3 regions of the Ruegeria sp. CJ3 genome follow, and region 1 is predicted to be linked to each of the others. Evidence: riboswitches for the same ligand, from Rfam matches in the RefSeq annotation. Region 1 holds a riboswitch; each other region holds the start of a gene.

What was found. Region 1 has a riboswitch for cobalamin ahead of ACR0J1_RS00330 (CbtB domain-containing protein). Riboswitches for the same ligand answer to the same signal wherever they lie in the genome.
Region 2: another riboswitch for cobalamin. It lies ahead of ACR0J1_RS19100 (DUF1636 family protein); the one in region 1 lies ahead of ACR0J1_RS00330 (CbtB domain-containing protein).
Region 3: another riboswitch for cobalamin. It lies ahead of ACR0J1_RS05975 (hypothetical protein); the one in region 1 lies ahead of ACR0J1_RS00330 (CbtB domain-containing protein).

What each region holds. Positions count from the first base shown of each region.
Region 1 covers NZ_JBQFQE010000001.1:69,931-74,822, reverse strand. The annotation lists gene cobA (uroporphyrinogen-III C-methyltransferase) at 1-709, shown strand, start outside; gene cobF (precorrin-6A synthase (deacetylating)) at 702-1,445, shown strand; cobalamin riboswitch at 1,489-1,698, shown strand; gene ACR0J1_RS00330 (CbtB domain-containing protein) at 1,735-1,905, shown strand; gene ACR0J1_RS00325 (CbtA family protein) at 1,910-2,608, shown strand; gene ACR0J1_RS00320 (hypothetical protein) at 2,672-3,166, shown strand; gene ACR0J1_RS00315 (DUF1636 family protein) at 3,154-3,507, opposite strand; gene ACR0J1_RS00310 (DUF302 domain-containing protein) at 3,660-4,124, shown strand; gene ACR0J1_RS00305 (thiamine pyrophosphate-binding protein) at 4,204-4,892, shown strand, end outside.
Region 2 covers NZ_JBQFQE010000015.1:37,435-42,326, forward strand. The annotation lists gene ACR0J1_RS19090 (ABC transporter substrate-binding protein) at 1-361, opposite strand, end outside; gene ACR0J1_RS19095 (ABC transporter ATP-binding protein) at 358-1,164, opposite strand; gene ACR0J1_RS19100 (DUF1636 family protein) at 1,161-1,517, opposite strand; cobalamin riboswitch at 1,619-1,832, opposite strand; gene ACR0J1_RS19105 (DeoR/GlpR family DNA-binding transcription regulator) at 2,030-2,809, shown strand; gene ACR0J1_RS19110 (Na/Pi cotransporter family protein) at 2,892-4,574, shown strand.
Region 3 covers NZ_JBQFQE010000003.1:51,477-56,368, reverse strand. The annotation lists gene ACR0J1_RS05985 (DNA polymerase III subunit gamma/tau) at 1-1,389, opposite strand, end outside; gene ACR0J1_RS05980 (protein-tyrosine phosphatase family protein) at 1,497-2,000, shown strand; gene ACR0J1_RS05975 (hypothetical protein) at 2,002-2,409, opposite strand; cobalamin riboswitch at 2,500-2,722, opposite strand; gene ACR0J1_RS05970 (alpha/beta hydrolase family protein) at 2,844-3,701, shown strand; gene rsgA (ribosome small subunit-dependent GTPase A) at 3,720-4,748, opposite strand.

The DNA of each region.
Region 1 (4,892 bases):
CGTCGGCTCGGGCCCCGGTGATCCGGAACTGCTGACGTTGAAGGCCGTGGACCGGCTGCAAAGGGCGGATGCGGTGCTGTTTGACGACCTCAGCAGCGGCCCAATCCTGAGCCATGCGCGCGACGATGCCGATCTGGTCGGCGTGGGCAAGCGGGCCGGACGTCCCTCGCCCAAGCAGGATCATGTCAGCCGGTTGTTGGTCGAATATGCCCAAACCGGGCAGCGTGTGGTGCGGCTGAAATCCGGTGACGGAGGGCTGTTTGGACGGCTGGAAGAAGAACTGATCGCCCTGCGCGAGGCGGGGATTGACTACGAAATTATCCCGGGCATCCCTTCGGCCATCGCCGCGGCAGCGGCGGCGGGCATCCCGCTGACCCGGCGCCTGACCGCGCGGCGGGTGCAGTTCGTCACCGGCCACGATGTCAGCGGCAAGCTACCGCAAGACCTGAACCTGCCCGCGCTGGCCGATCCGGGGGCGACCTCGGTGGTGTTCATGGGCAAGCGCACTTTTCCCTTGCTGGTCGAAGCGTTGCATACCCATGGCCTGCCGCTGGACACGCCCGCGCTGATGGCCGAGGCGGTCTCGACCCCAGATCAGACGCTGCACCGGTCGACCATCGGCGCGCTATCGAACCGGCTGGCCGCTGATATCGGCACGGCCCCTGCGCTGATCCTTTATGGCCCGCTGGCGGAGCTTGGTGATGATTGACCTGACGCTGATAGGGATCGGCACCGGCAACCCGGATCACGTTACCCTTCAGGGGGCCGAGGCGATCCGGGGCGCTGACCTGATCCTGATCCCGCACAAAGGCCAGAACAAAACCGATCTGGCCGGGTTACGGGAAGGGATCATTGCGCGCGTGACAGATACCCCCCCTCGTATTGCCTATTTCGACATCCCCGAGCGTCGATCCGACGACGGTTATCTGCGCGGCGTCGACGACTGGCATGATGCCATCGCTCTGCGCTGGCAACAGGCGATGGCGGACCACCCGCAAGCGCGCCATGTGGCTCTGCTGATCTGGGGCGATCCGTCACTCTATGACAGTTCGCTGCGCATCGCGGCGCGACTGGAGCCACAGCCTCCGACACGGGTTATCCCCGGCGTTACCGCCCTGCAGGCGCTTACAGCGGCCCACGCGATTCCGATCAACGACTTGGGCGCACCCTATGTCGTCACCACCGGGCGGCGCATCCGGGACGAGGGCTGGCCGGATGGCGCCTCGACTGTCGCGGTGATGCTGGATGGCGAATGTTCGTTTCAGCGCCTCGAGATGCAAGATTATAAAATCTGGTGGGGCGCGTATGTGGGCATGAGGGAAGAGGTGCTGATCAGCGGGCCTCTGGCCGATGTGGCGCAGGACATTCTGGATACACGCGCCCGCGCCCGGGCTGATCATGGCTGGATCATGGATATCTATTTGCTGAAAAAGCGCGTGATCTGACGCGAAAGGTCGCAATTGGAGATTGCGCCGGGGTGGGCTTGGCGGCTAAATGGAACCGTCTGGTCCTGTCGGAGATACCGGCAAGCTAAGAGGGAATTTGGTGCGGCCTGCGCGCAGGTCAAATCCAAAGCCGCCCCCGCGACTGTAAGCGGTGAGCCCTGTTCAACCAGCCACTCCCGATTTTTGAAGGGGGGAAGGCGAACAGAGGCATCGACCCACGAGCCAGGAGACCTGCCAGGCGACAATTGAAACACCGGCCGTCGGGTGCGGCGGCACTGGAGGACTAAATATGACGACACAAACTCAAACGGCATCGGGCGCACGTACAGGCGTTCTGACCGCCCTGTTCGCGATTGCGCTGGGTCTGGGCATCATCACCCTGACCGGCCACGTCCAGGCTGCTGCCCTGCATGACGCGGCGCATGACGTCCGTCACGCAACCGGCTTCCCCTGCCACTAAGGCCATGTTCAGTCGCATTCTGACCAGCGCGTTGTTCGCTGGTGCCGCAGCGGGGTTGATTGCCGCCTTGCTGCAGCTTGCATTTGTGCAGCCTGTCCTGTTGCACGCCGAACTTTATGAATCTGGTGAACTGGTCCATTTCGGGGCCGAGGCCGTTACGGCTCATCCCGAACTGCCCGGTATGTTCTCGGAACTGACCCGCGACGCGCTGAGCGTCATTTTCACCATGCTCACCTATACCGGCTATGCGCTGATTATGGTTGCACTGATGTCCGTGGCCGAGGGTCAGGGGCACAAGGTGGATGGCCGCACCGGCGTGCTGTGGGGTCTGGCAGGGTTCATCGCCTTCCATCTGGCCCCGGGCTTTACTCTGGCACCCGAGGTCCCGGGCGTTGCAGCGGCCGATGTCTATGCACGTCAGGTCTGGTGGTTTGCGACCGTGGCGACCGCAGGTATTGCCATGTGGCTGATTGCCTTCAGCGGCAATATCGTCAGCTATGTGGTCGCAGCGCTTCTGCTGATGGCTCCGCACCTGATTGGCGCGCCCGAGCCGGACGTGTTCACCGGTCCTGTACCTACTGAGATTGGTGCCCTGTTCGCGGCCCGCGCCTTTGGCATCGGCCTGGTGGCCTGGGTTCTGGTCGGCTCGTTCGCCGGGTATTTCTGGCAGAAAGAGGCCAGCCACGCCGAAGCAGCGGCCTAAGTACTCAATACACACGCGCCGGGCCCTGCCCGGCGCGTTTCTTTTTGCCTCAAGGAACAAGAAATGTCCCGTTCACTTGCTTTGTTTGCAATCGGTCTGGTCTTTGGCGGCGGCGCAGGTTTCGTACTGGCCGCGGGAAATGGGATCACGTTCGATGGCCACGACCATGGCGATCCCGCCCACCACGGCAGCGGTCAGGCCGAGGCAATGGCGCATGACCATTCCAAATCGGTGAACCTGCCCGCCGGACCGGATGCGCCGGGTCTTGAGATCGCGCTGACCCCAGATCCAATGTCCGGCTGGAACCTGCAGGTTTTGCCGCAGAACTTCCGCTTTGCGCCCGAAAATGCCTCGGGCGCGGACCAGCCGGGCGAAGGCCATGCCCATGTCTACGTCAACGGCACGAAGCTGGCCCGGCTCTATGGCAATTGGATGCACATCGCCGAGTTGCCCAAAGGTGCGGTCGAGGTCGAGGTGTCGCTGAACGCCAACAGCCACAGCGCGCTGGCGGTGGACGGCACACCTGTTGCGGCCTCTGTCACCGTTCAGGTGGACTGAAACGCAGGTATCCGCGCCCGCAAGCAAATCCGAAGCCGCCCGCAGGGTCGGGCGTCTTCGATCCAGCCCGCTGGGCTATCCAGATAAGTGCGGCAGGTCGCGGCGATGTCATCCGCATCAGCGCTGAGGTCGAGCCCCGAGAACACATAAGACGCCATCCCCTGCCCCTGCAGGGACAGGGCCACCGGCGTCTCGCAACTGCTGAAACAGGCATGGGCAGCCAGATCGACGCGCTCAGCCAACCCCGCACGCTGCAATGCCGCCTGCACCGCGCGCTGCTCGACGTCCGGGTCGCGTTCGCCCGCACAACTACTGCATATCGACAGTCGAATCCGATCCATACACGTGCCCGTTCTCTGGTGCCTCCCAGAGTTTCTGGGCGCTCTGCCCAGCCAACACAAGCCCCACCCGCACACTTCCCCACGAGATTGTGAGTGTGGTTTCACCGCTTTTCTGCCATCACTTTCAAGAGCTGCCGAAAAAGAGGTCGGACATGAAAGCGTTTTGGATTGCACTTTTCCTGCTGGCCCTGCCCGCCTTGGCGGACGAGGCCGAGCCTCTGTCGGGATGGGCCGTTTATCCAAGCGACAAAAGCTATGACCAATTGGTCGATGACACCAAAGCGGCCATCAAGGAAAGCGGGCTGATCGTGGTTACACAGGCGGGTCCGACCAAAGCTGCCGCAGCGCGCGGCATCACCATACCGGGCAACCGGGTGATCGGTGCGTTCAACAACGACTACGCGGTGCGGGTGCTTGAGACCTCGACCAATGCGATGATCGAAGCGCCAATCCGGTTCTACGTGACCGAGAATGACGACGGCACTGCAACCCTGTCCTACAAGACCCCGGGCTTTGTCTTTGCCCCGTACGTCTACGAGGGCGGAGACCCCCTTCGCGAGATCGCCGAGGAGCTGGACACCAAGTTTCAGGCGGTTGCGGAAAGCGCAGTCAAATAGTCACACTGACGTGAACCTGCTTGCGTCCGGGCCTGTCCTCCGCAATCTGCAGCATGACATGATGATCGGAGCTTGAGTGATGCAGGACCTGTCCCCCCGCGCTGCGGACCTGTTGGCACAACGCCTATACGAGGCCGGATGCCGCCACGCCTTTGGCATGCCGGGCGGAGAGGTTCTGACGCTGGTCGATGCGCTGGAGCAGGCAGGTATCACCTTCCACTTAGCCAAGCATGAGAATTCCGCCGGTTTCATGGCCGAGGCCGTCCACCACCGCGACGGCGCGCCTGCGATTCTGGTGGCAACGCTTGGCCCTGGCGCAATGAATGGGATCAACGTGGTCGCCAACGCGCTGCAGGACCGGGTGCCGATGATCGTGCTGACCGGCTGCGTCGACGCTGATGAAGCACTGACTTACACCCATCAGGTGATGGATCACGCGCAGGTCTACCGCTCGATCACCAAGGGCACGTTCATGCTGACGGCCGAGGGCGCGGATATCATTGCCGATAAGGCTGTATCGCTGGCCAACCAACCGCGTCCGGGTCCGGTCCATATCGACGTGCCGATTTCTGTCGCCGATACCCGCGTGGCGCATGTGAAACGCCGCCGTCTGGCCAAAGTGGCCGCAGTCACACCCGAGGGTGAATGTCTGGAAAAGGCCCGCCGCTGGGTAGCGCGAGCCGAGCGGCCATTGGCGATTATTGGTCTGGATGTTCTGTATGACGACTCGCGTAGCGTCGTGCAGGCGTTTCTTGAGCATTTCAACAT
Region 2 (4,892 bases), on a different contig from region 1:
CGGGCGTTACGTCGCCGCCCGGCTTCATGCCGTAATACCAACCGGCAAAGAACAGGTCCGGTTCGACCGCCACAAGGTTTTCGACCGTGGGATATTTCGGCGCAAGCTCGGGGATGTCGCCGCGCAGCGTGTCGAATTCGGGGCTGGTCTTGTACCAGCCGGTGATGCCGGTCAGACCGACGATCTTGTCCTGCAGACCCAGCGCAAAGGCCATGTCGGTCATGTTCATGTCATGCACCACCAGCCGCTCGGGCGCGGTGTCAAAGACCAGCGGTTCACCGCAATTGTCGACGGTGATCTCATGCGCGGCAGCGCTGCCCGCCATGGCTGTGGTCAGAACCACGGACCAGATGTGTTTCACTCGGGGATACTCCTTGATTGAGTTGAAATTGAGGTTCTTCGGATGTCCAGCGCCGGAATCATGCGGCCTTCGTGCGGCAGGCACAGGTAATCGACCCCAAACGTGTCGCGCACCCGATCCGAGGTCAGCACCTCGGCCACGGGTCCAAAACCGGTCAAGCGGGTGGATTTCATCAGCGCGACATGGGTGGCGAATTCCGGGATCATGACCAGATCGTGGACGATCATGACCACGGTAATGCCGAGTTCCGCGACCAGAGACAGCATCCGCCCCTTGGCATCGGGGTCCAGATGGTTGGTCGGCTCATCCAGAAACAGCAGCGACGGGTTCTGCGCCAGCGCCCGCGCGATATGGGCCCGCTGACGCTCGCCCCCGGACAGCACGGCCATTTTCTTGTCGGCCAGAGTTGTGAGTCCGGTCAGGTCCAGAATGCGCGACAGGTCGGCGGCATGATCTTCGGCCGAGCGGTCGGCCCGAATCGGGATCTGACCCAGCGCAACATAATCGCGCAATGACAGCCGCCCGTCGGGATATTCCTGCTGACTGACCACGGCGATCATCCGGGCCCGCTCGGACGCGGACATCTGCCTGAGGCTGCGCCCCCTGATCAGCACATCCCCCAGCGCCAGATCGACCGCACCGCACAGCAGGTTCAGTAATGTGGTTTTTCCCGCTCCGTTCGGACCGGCAATAGCCAGTATCGCGCCTTCGCTCAGTTCGAACGACACGCCCTGCAACAGGACGTCGCCGTTCAGCGCATAGTATTCAAGGTCGCGTGCTATCAGGAAATCCGGAGTTTTCATGCCTGTCCCTCGCCGTGGATCGCAGGCAGGCGGGACAGTGTCTTGGTCAGCAGCGCGGGCGGTCTGTCGGTGGCATTCGTCCATCCGTCTGCCGTGTTCTGATATTGCAGGGCGAATTGCGCCAGCGCTTCGACATCCGCTTTTGTCTGGATGTCCCCGAACAGGTATTGGGCCTTCCCCGTGGCCTGAAAGCCAACGGTCCGGGGGCGGTCGCAGCCCGCCATGCAATCAATAGTACGGATCGCAAACCCATGTGGCAGCTTGCCCGCCAGATCGCGGTGCAGGGTATCAGCAGGCCTGCCTTCGGCACAGGTGGCGCAGATCAGAAGAAAATGGTCAGGTCGTTCTGGCATTGTCCGCTCCACTTGCTGCCAAGCGCGGGCGGAAGGTGCCGATCATGTAATCACGCGTCAGACGTGCCATCCAAGCCTCCTTCCAGGACGCCCCGCCCCGGGTTGGTTAACATTTGATGGCAGGTCTCCTGACTTGCGGGTCTGTGCTCGGCCGTCCTTCCCGGCCCTTGGGCCAGTGGGTGTTTGGCGTCGCTCACCGCTTACAGTTGCGGGGGCAGTTACGGATTTGGCGTATCCCGGTCATCCCGGTACCGCACCGTATTCCCTTTTCATCCCTTGGGCGCACCGTCGGGAACCATCGGCGATCTGAGTGCCCGAGAAAGAGGGATGCGTCAATATGATCTTTATCACTTGTCGCCAGAATTTTCAGATGGGCCTCGGAGGCGTTACCTTTATCGCCACCGGTCATGATTCACCCAATAGTGGGGATTAAAGTCTGCAAAAAACAATACTTGTGTGGACTTTGTTGGATATTGATGCGAAAACCGCGCAAAGTAGTGAGGGTTGCGAACGTGATCGCCCGAAATTCGTTATCTCCGAGAGAGCTTCAGGTAATCGAAGCGCTGCGTCAACTGGGCGGTCAGGCCCGCAATGTCGAGTTGGCTGAAACGCTCAGCGTTTCGGACGAGACGATCCGGCGCACTATCAAATCGCTGTCCAAGCTGGGAATAGTCGAGCGGAACCATGGCATGGTTCGCCTTTTGGATGCTCAGCACGAGATCGGCTTTTTCCAACGCCTTGGCGAGTTCACCGAAGAAAAGATGCAGGTTGCCAAGGCAGTTGCCAGCCTGGTCCCGGACGGGGCCACGCTGTTCCTTGACGTCGGAAGCACGACCGCATTCGTCGCCGAGACCTTGCGGGACAGGCGCGATCTGACGGTTGTGACCAATTCGATGAACGTGGCGCATAAGCTTTTGGCACACAACGGAAACCGCGTCTTTCTGCTGGGTGGTGAAATGCGCAAGGACGAAATGGGGACGTTCGGTTTCGTCGCCGAGGCGCAGGTGCGCCGCTATACGTACGACATCGCGATCCTTAGCCCGGATGCGCTGGATCCGAAATTCGGGTTTCTGTACCAAAGCCCCGGCGAGGCCGAGCTGGCCTCGGTGGTGGTGGACCGCACAAGTCGGACCATGATCGCCATGGTGCATCAGAAATTCGACACCTCGGGGCCACATCAGGGGTTTGAGCCTCAGGCTGTCGATCAACTGATCACCGATGCGCTTCCCGGGAAAAAGCTGGCGGCAAAACTTGAGGGCTGGCAGATCAAAACACTGTTGGCGGCTGAATGACATATCTCCGCACCAAAGACGGGTTTCCTGCTGATAGCAGCGCGCAGGATGAGCCCCAACCAAGACCTGAGGCAATTACATAATGGCAATACTCGTTTTCTTGATGCAGCTAGCCGGCGCAACGATGTTGCTGCTGTTTGCGGTGCGCATGGTGCGCACTGGGATCGAGCGCAGCTATGGTGCCTCGTTCCAGCGGGTTCTGACCCGCAATGACAGCATGATCGGCGCAAGCATGACGGGCATGTTGTTGGCGGTTGTGCTGCAAAGTTCTGCAGCGGTTGCGCTGCTGGCTTCGGGTTTTGCCGCCGGTGGGTATCTGGCCTTTTCCGCCGGTCTGGCGATTGTGCTGGGCGGTGATTTGGGCTCGGCCCTGGTGATCCAAATTCTGTCGTTCCGGCTGGACTGGCTGGTACCGCTGCTGCTGGCGGTGGGCGGTTGGCTGTTCGTCAAGACCGAGCGTAAGAAGCCTCGCCAGATCGGACGCATCCTGATGGGGGTTGCCTTCATCCTGATCTCGCTGCGGTTCCTGCGCGAGGCGATGGACCCGATCCGCGACAGTGCCTTTCTGCCCGCCATCGCCGACTATCTGGTGCGCGATTATGTGGCCGCCTTTCTGGTCGGGGGCGCGCTGGCCTTTGTGATGCACAGTTCGGTCGCGGCGATTCTCATGTGCGTGACGCTGGTGCAGATTGGAGCGCTGCCATTTTCGGCGGGTCTTTCGCTGGTTCTGGGGGCTAATCTGGGCAGTGCGCTGATCCCCGTCTGGCTGACCCGCGGGATGGAGCCGCGCGCAAGGCGCATCCCCTTTGCCAACCTTGCACTACGCGGACTTTGGGCTGTTATATGCCTGTTTGCTGCCAATCTGGCCCTTAGGACCGGAATGCTGAGCGCGGACTATCAGGGACAGATGCTGGTCAATGCGCATCTGGCGTTCAATGCATCTCTGCTGATTCTGTCGATGCCGTTCTGCGGTATGCTGCATGCCCCGTTCGAACGGTTCTTCCCGGACACAAAACCCCAGACGCAGGGCGATCCGCTGACCCGCCCGGTCAGCGCGCTGGACCCCGACATGGTCGAGAACCCTGTACTGGCCGTTTCGGCTCTGAAGCGGGAACTGCTGCGGATGGCCGAACTGGTCCAGACCATGTTCAGCCCGCTGCTTGGACTGTACCGGTCGGGCGATGACGAACAGATTAAGGCGGTTCAGGCCATTGATCTGGACGTGAACCAGTGCCTGACTGATATCCGCGCCTTTGTCGCCGCGCTGCCCGCCGAGAAAATGGACAAGAAAAGCTCGGAAACAGCCCGCGATGTGCTGGAATACGCTGTCCGGCTTGAGACTGCGGGTGATGTGGTGGCCAAGCGGCTGACGGTGCTGGCGGTTGAGCTGCGCGAAACCGGCAGGCAGTTTTCGCCCGAAGGCTGGTCCGAGGTGCAGGATATGCACGAAAAGATTTTGGCCAACCTGAAGCTGGCGACCAATGTGATCATCTCGGAAGATCTGGAAAGCGCGCGCCTTTTGAATTCGGAAAAGACCGAAATCAAACGGGCCGAACGGGACAGCCGCAAACGCCACTTCCGGCGGTTGCAGAACGGAATGGTCGATAGTTTCGAGACCAGCGATGTGCATCTGGAAACCCTGCGGGCCCTGCGCGAGTTCAACAGCCATATCGCGGCGATTTCCACGCCGATCCTGTATTCCAACGGCCAGTTGCTTGAGACACGGCTGATTGAAGAATTGCCGGCCCGCGAAAGCCAGACGTAAGTCGGCCGAGTCGTCCCGCTCGCGGCGGGACGGGTTGTTGCGGTCATGGCCCCGCGCAACCATCGGCCGAATTCGTGCTGCGTCTTTTGGGCCCCTCGGGATGTGATAGGGTAACAGCACCCCTGCGATTTACGGGCGATACGGGCGTCATGTGGTGGAAATTTGGGCGAAACCGCCTCAAAACGCTGAATTTTTTACAGGAATATAATATATAGGTAAAACCTATGATATAGTAGATATTAACGATTTTTCTTGTTTCTGGTTTCTGTCAAATTACTGTCATCAACAACCAATAATGGAAGCGCCACATGAGAATGG
Region 3 (4,892 bases), on a different contig from region 1:
GCTGGGGTAGCGGGCCAGAGCCGTCTGCACATCCTGGGCCAATGCGGTGGTCGGGGCGCCTGCCCCGCCGCGCGCGGGCGGAGCATAGGCGGTGGCCATCGGGGCTTGCGCGGCATGCGATGGTGTCGGCATTCCGCCGCCGGGTCCGCCATTAGGCGGCGGAGGGGTATCCTGCAGCCGTTTGATCAGCTCTTCGGGGCTTGGCAGGTCAGCCACATGGGTCAGCCGGATCACGGCCATTTCGGCGGCCATCATGGCGTTGGGGGCGGCCGAAACCTCCTCAAGCGCTTTCAGCAGCATCTGCCACATGCGGGTCAGGACGCGCATCGGCAGCGCCTCGGCCATTTGCTGGCCCCGGGCGCGTTCGTCGGGGGAAACGGTCGGGTCTTCGGCGGCGTCGGGCGTGATTTTCACCACCGACACCCAATGGGTGATCTCGGCCAGATCGCGCAGGACGGCCAGCGGATCGGCCCCTTCGGCGTATTGAGCGCTGAGTTCGGTCAGGGCGCCTGCCGCATCGCCGCGCAGGATCATGTCGATCAGGTCCAGTACGCGACCCCGGTCAGCCAGACCCAGCATCGCGCGCACCTGATCGGCGTTGGTCTCGCCCGCGCCGTGGGATATCGCCTGATCCAGCAATGAGGTCGCATCACGCGCGGATCCCTCCGCCGCGCGGGTAATCAGCGCCAGAGCATCCTCGGCGATCTGTGCGCCTTCGGCATCGGCGATTTTGCGCAGCAGGCCGATCATGTCCTCGGGCTCGATCCGGCGCAGGTCGAAGCGCTGGCAGCGTGACAGAACCGTCACAGGGACCTTGCGAATCTCGGTGGTGGCAAAGATGAATTTCACATGCTCGGGCGGTTCCTCAAGCGTCTTGAGCAGCGCGTTGAAGGCGCTGGTCGAGAGCATGTGCACCTCGTCGATGATGTAGATCTTGTAGCGGGCCGAGGCCGCGCGATAGCGGACGCTGTCGATGATCTCGCGGATATCATTCACGCCGGTGCGGCTGGCGGCGTCCATCTCCATCACATCGACATGGCGGCCTTCCATGATGGCCACGCAATGTTCGCACTGGCCACAAGGCTCGGTGGTCGGTTTGCCTTCGCCGTCGGGACCGATGCAGTTCATGCCCTTGGCGATGATGCGCGCGGTGGTGGTTTTGCCGGTGCCGCGAATGCCGGTCATGATGAAAGCCTGCGCGATCCGGTCGGCCTCGAACGCGTTTTTCAGGGTGCGCACCATGGCGTCCTGGCCGACCAGATCGGCAAAGGTTTCCGGGCGGTATTTTCGGGCGAGAACCTGATAGGCGGGGCTGGGCGTGTCGGTCATGTCTGCTTTCGCGGATTCGAGTTCTGCCGCAGCGTAGAGGCCCCCGCTGTCCGCGTCCACCGCCCGCCCCGATGATTTTCATTTTGGAAAGCGCGCCAGGCTGGATAGACTGGCCGGATAGATTTGAGCGGCTCGTTTTTTGTGGGGTGTGTTTTAAGGGGGATTTCATGTCGCAACTGGTGATTTATGCGTTGCGGGTTGGCGGGGGCACGTTGGCCCTGACGTCGATGCCGGGCCGCGGCGGGGATTATGAGGGCGATCTGGGTGTGATCGCAGGCTGGAAGCCGGGGCTTGTTCTGTCGATGACCACCGAGGTTGAAATGATTCAGGACGGTGCGCGCGATTTCGGAGCGGATATCCAGAGCCGCGCCAGCCGTTGGGTGCATCTGCCGATCGAGGATTTCGGCGCCCCACCCGAGGCGGTCGAGGACCTGTGGCCTCAGGTCAGCGCTGCCGCGCGGCAGGCCCTGTCCGGCGGAGGCCGAGTTCTGGTGCATTGCCGGGGCGGCTGTGGCCGGTCGGGCATGGTTGTACTGCGGCTGATGGTCGAATCCGGCGAGCGGCCCGAAAAGGCGCTGGAGCGCCTGCGGGCATTGCGCCCCTGCGCTGTCGAGACCGAGGGGCAGATGACCTGGGCCGTTGCCCCGGCCCGGGTCCCGTTACAGCGATAGATCAGGCGCAGGCCATTTGTTGCGGTTCGGCCTGACGACGCGGGGCTAGAACAGACGCTTCCAGCATCGCGCAGGGCGGGTTCGTAAGCAGCCCAGAGGGCAGCGTTGTGAAAGAGGTGCCGAACATCATGTCCGCATAGTCCTCAAGCATATCGGTTTCGGCCTCGGGATCGCCGCCGCAGAACACGCGCACTTGATCGGGGCAGGCGCGAAAGCGGGCGGTACAGCCTTCGAGGCAATGGGTCAGTTCGCTGCTGCCTTCGACCTGAAATTCGGGGTTGGTCACCGGGCGGGCGGTTGACACGGCCTGCGTCAGTGCCCGCGCCATGCGGGCCAATGCCGGGCAGGGTTTTCCGGTGCGCTGGCATACTGTTGCCGAGAATTCGTGCGTGTTGGTCTTCCAGATCATATGATGCGCCCTCCGCGCGCGGGGCGGGGGCATGATACAGGCGGGACGGCGCGATGCTGTCAGGACCTGCCCGGACACCCCGCCCGAGATTCAGTTTCGGTTCCGATGGCAGGTCTCCTGACTTGCGGGTCATCGCTTTGCCGACCTTCCCAGCCTTTCGGCCAGTGGCATTTCGGCATTGCTCACCGCTTACAGTTGCGGGGGCAGTCGCGGATTTGGTCCGTTCCGGTTGTCGCCGGGCAGGGCCGCACCGTGTTCCCTTTTCATCCCGGCCTTGGTCAAAGGCACGGGAACCATCACCGCATCGCTAGCGGTTGGGCGGGCACCGAGTCAAGCGAATTGGCGGGCGCGGCCCACCAATGGTCTCGCGACGTCAATCTTGACTCTGTGGCGACTAAATGAACTGATCGGTTCAGATTGTGCCAGAGGACCCAATGTTGGATGCGCAGCAGACCGTAATGGCGGAAGATTTCCGGTTCCCCTCCGGCCCTGCGATGCTGTCGGCGCGGCTCTACCGGCCCGCGTCAGAGCCGGAAACGGTCGTTGTGATCAACAATGCGACCGGTGTACCGCGTGACTATTATCAGCATTTTGCGCGCTGGCTGGTGGCCGAGCACGGCATGGCTTGCCTGACCTATGATTATCGCGATTTTGGCCAGTCCCTGACCGGCCCACAAAGAACGTCAACAGTGACGATGGCGGATTGGGCTTTGATCGATATTCCGGCCGCGCGCACTGAGATGCGGCGGCGGTTTCCTCAGGCAAAACTCTGGAGCGTTGGCCATTCGCTGGGTGCGATGCTGGGGCCGGTGCAACCTGATATCGACCGTATTGACCGGATGATCTGTGTCTGTTCCGGGCTGGTGACGCTATCGGATCACCCGTGGCCCTATCGTGCCCTGGCTGCATTGTTTTGGTACGGTCACGCGCCGCTAGCGGCGCGTGCGCTGGGCTATCTGCCGGGTAAGGCGCTGGGCTTTGGTGAAAATCTGCCCGCTGGGGTTTATTGGCAATGGCGCAAATGGTGCACCGCGTCCGACAGCTATCTGCCCGAAATCGGAGAGACCCTGCCTGCCGCGCGATGGTCCACCATAGGCGGACCGGTTGATCTGTTTGCATTCGAAGACGATCAAATGGTCCCACCCGAGGCGGTCTGGCGGCTGGCCGATCTCTATGGCCCGGAGGCGCGCCGTCATCTGCTGTCACCGCAGGAGTTCGGGTTGTCCAAGGTCGGCCATATCGGCGTGTTTGCCCGGCGCAACGCTGCCGTCTGGCCCCGCCTGATCGCCTGATCAGACGAGGCCTGCCGGTCACAACCGCTTGCGCGATTTCTTCTCTTGCATGACACCGCGCACCATCTTGCCGAACGCTTTGTCGCGCGCGCGGGACTGCGCGATGGTTTCCGAGTTGCGCTGATCCTCGCGCCGCAGCTTGCGCCACCGCTCCAGTCGTGAGGGATCATGCGTGCCGTCGTGGATCGCGCCCTGCACGGCACAGCCGGGCTCGGCCTCATGCTGGCAATCCGAGAATCGGCAGTTCTGGCTAAGCTCTATGAGGTCCGAGAACACCTCGTCCACGCCTTCCTGCGCGTCCAGCAACCGCAAGGCGCGCATGCCGGGTGTGTCGATCAGCCATCCACCATTGCGCATGTGGTGCAGCGCGCGGGCGGTGGTGGTGTGCCGACCCCGCGCATCATCCTCGCGAATGCCTGCGGTAGCCTGTGCCTGACCGGTCATAGCGTTGGCCAGCGTCGTCTTGCCAACGCCGGATGAGCCCAACAGCGCGCCGGTCTGGCCCTTTGGACACCACGCCAGAACCTGTTCGATCTCAGTCGGGTCCAGCGCATTGATCGCAAGCACCGTCAGAAACGGGTCGATGGCTTGCACCTGCTGCACATAGGTCTCGGGCGCATCCGATATGTCGGCCTTTGTCAGCACGATCACCGGATAGCTTCCGGCTTGATGGGCCAGCGCCAGATAACGCTCCAGCCGGGGCAGGCTGAAATCGGCGTTGCACGAACTGATGATGAATAGCACATCGACATTGGCGGCGATCAACTGCGCCGACGCCCCGGTGCCAGCCGCCCGGCGTTGCAGCAGGCTGCGCCGCTCGAGCAGATGCCGGACGCGGTTGTTGTCGTCTGCCAGCACCCAATCTCCGACCGCGTAGTTCCCGGTGGGGTTGTCCGGGCTCAGCAATGGGGATTCGCCATCGGGGCTGAGGCCGATCAGCCGGTCCCGGTGGACGGCGGCGATGCGAAAAGGTTGGCATGAAGGGTCAGCCGCGTGTTGCGCGGCGAAATGAGAGGACCATCCGAGGTCCGATAAGGAAAGATACATTGCTCTGCCTGTGATCAGAAACAGCTTGCCCATCGGATGGCAATCGCGCACCCGCTGGTCATGTGTTCAGGCAGTCAGAAGATCGCTGTGGATCAGAACCGGGCTGCCCGAAGGGTTTTTACTACAATCATAAAGCCCTCCTGC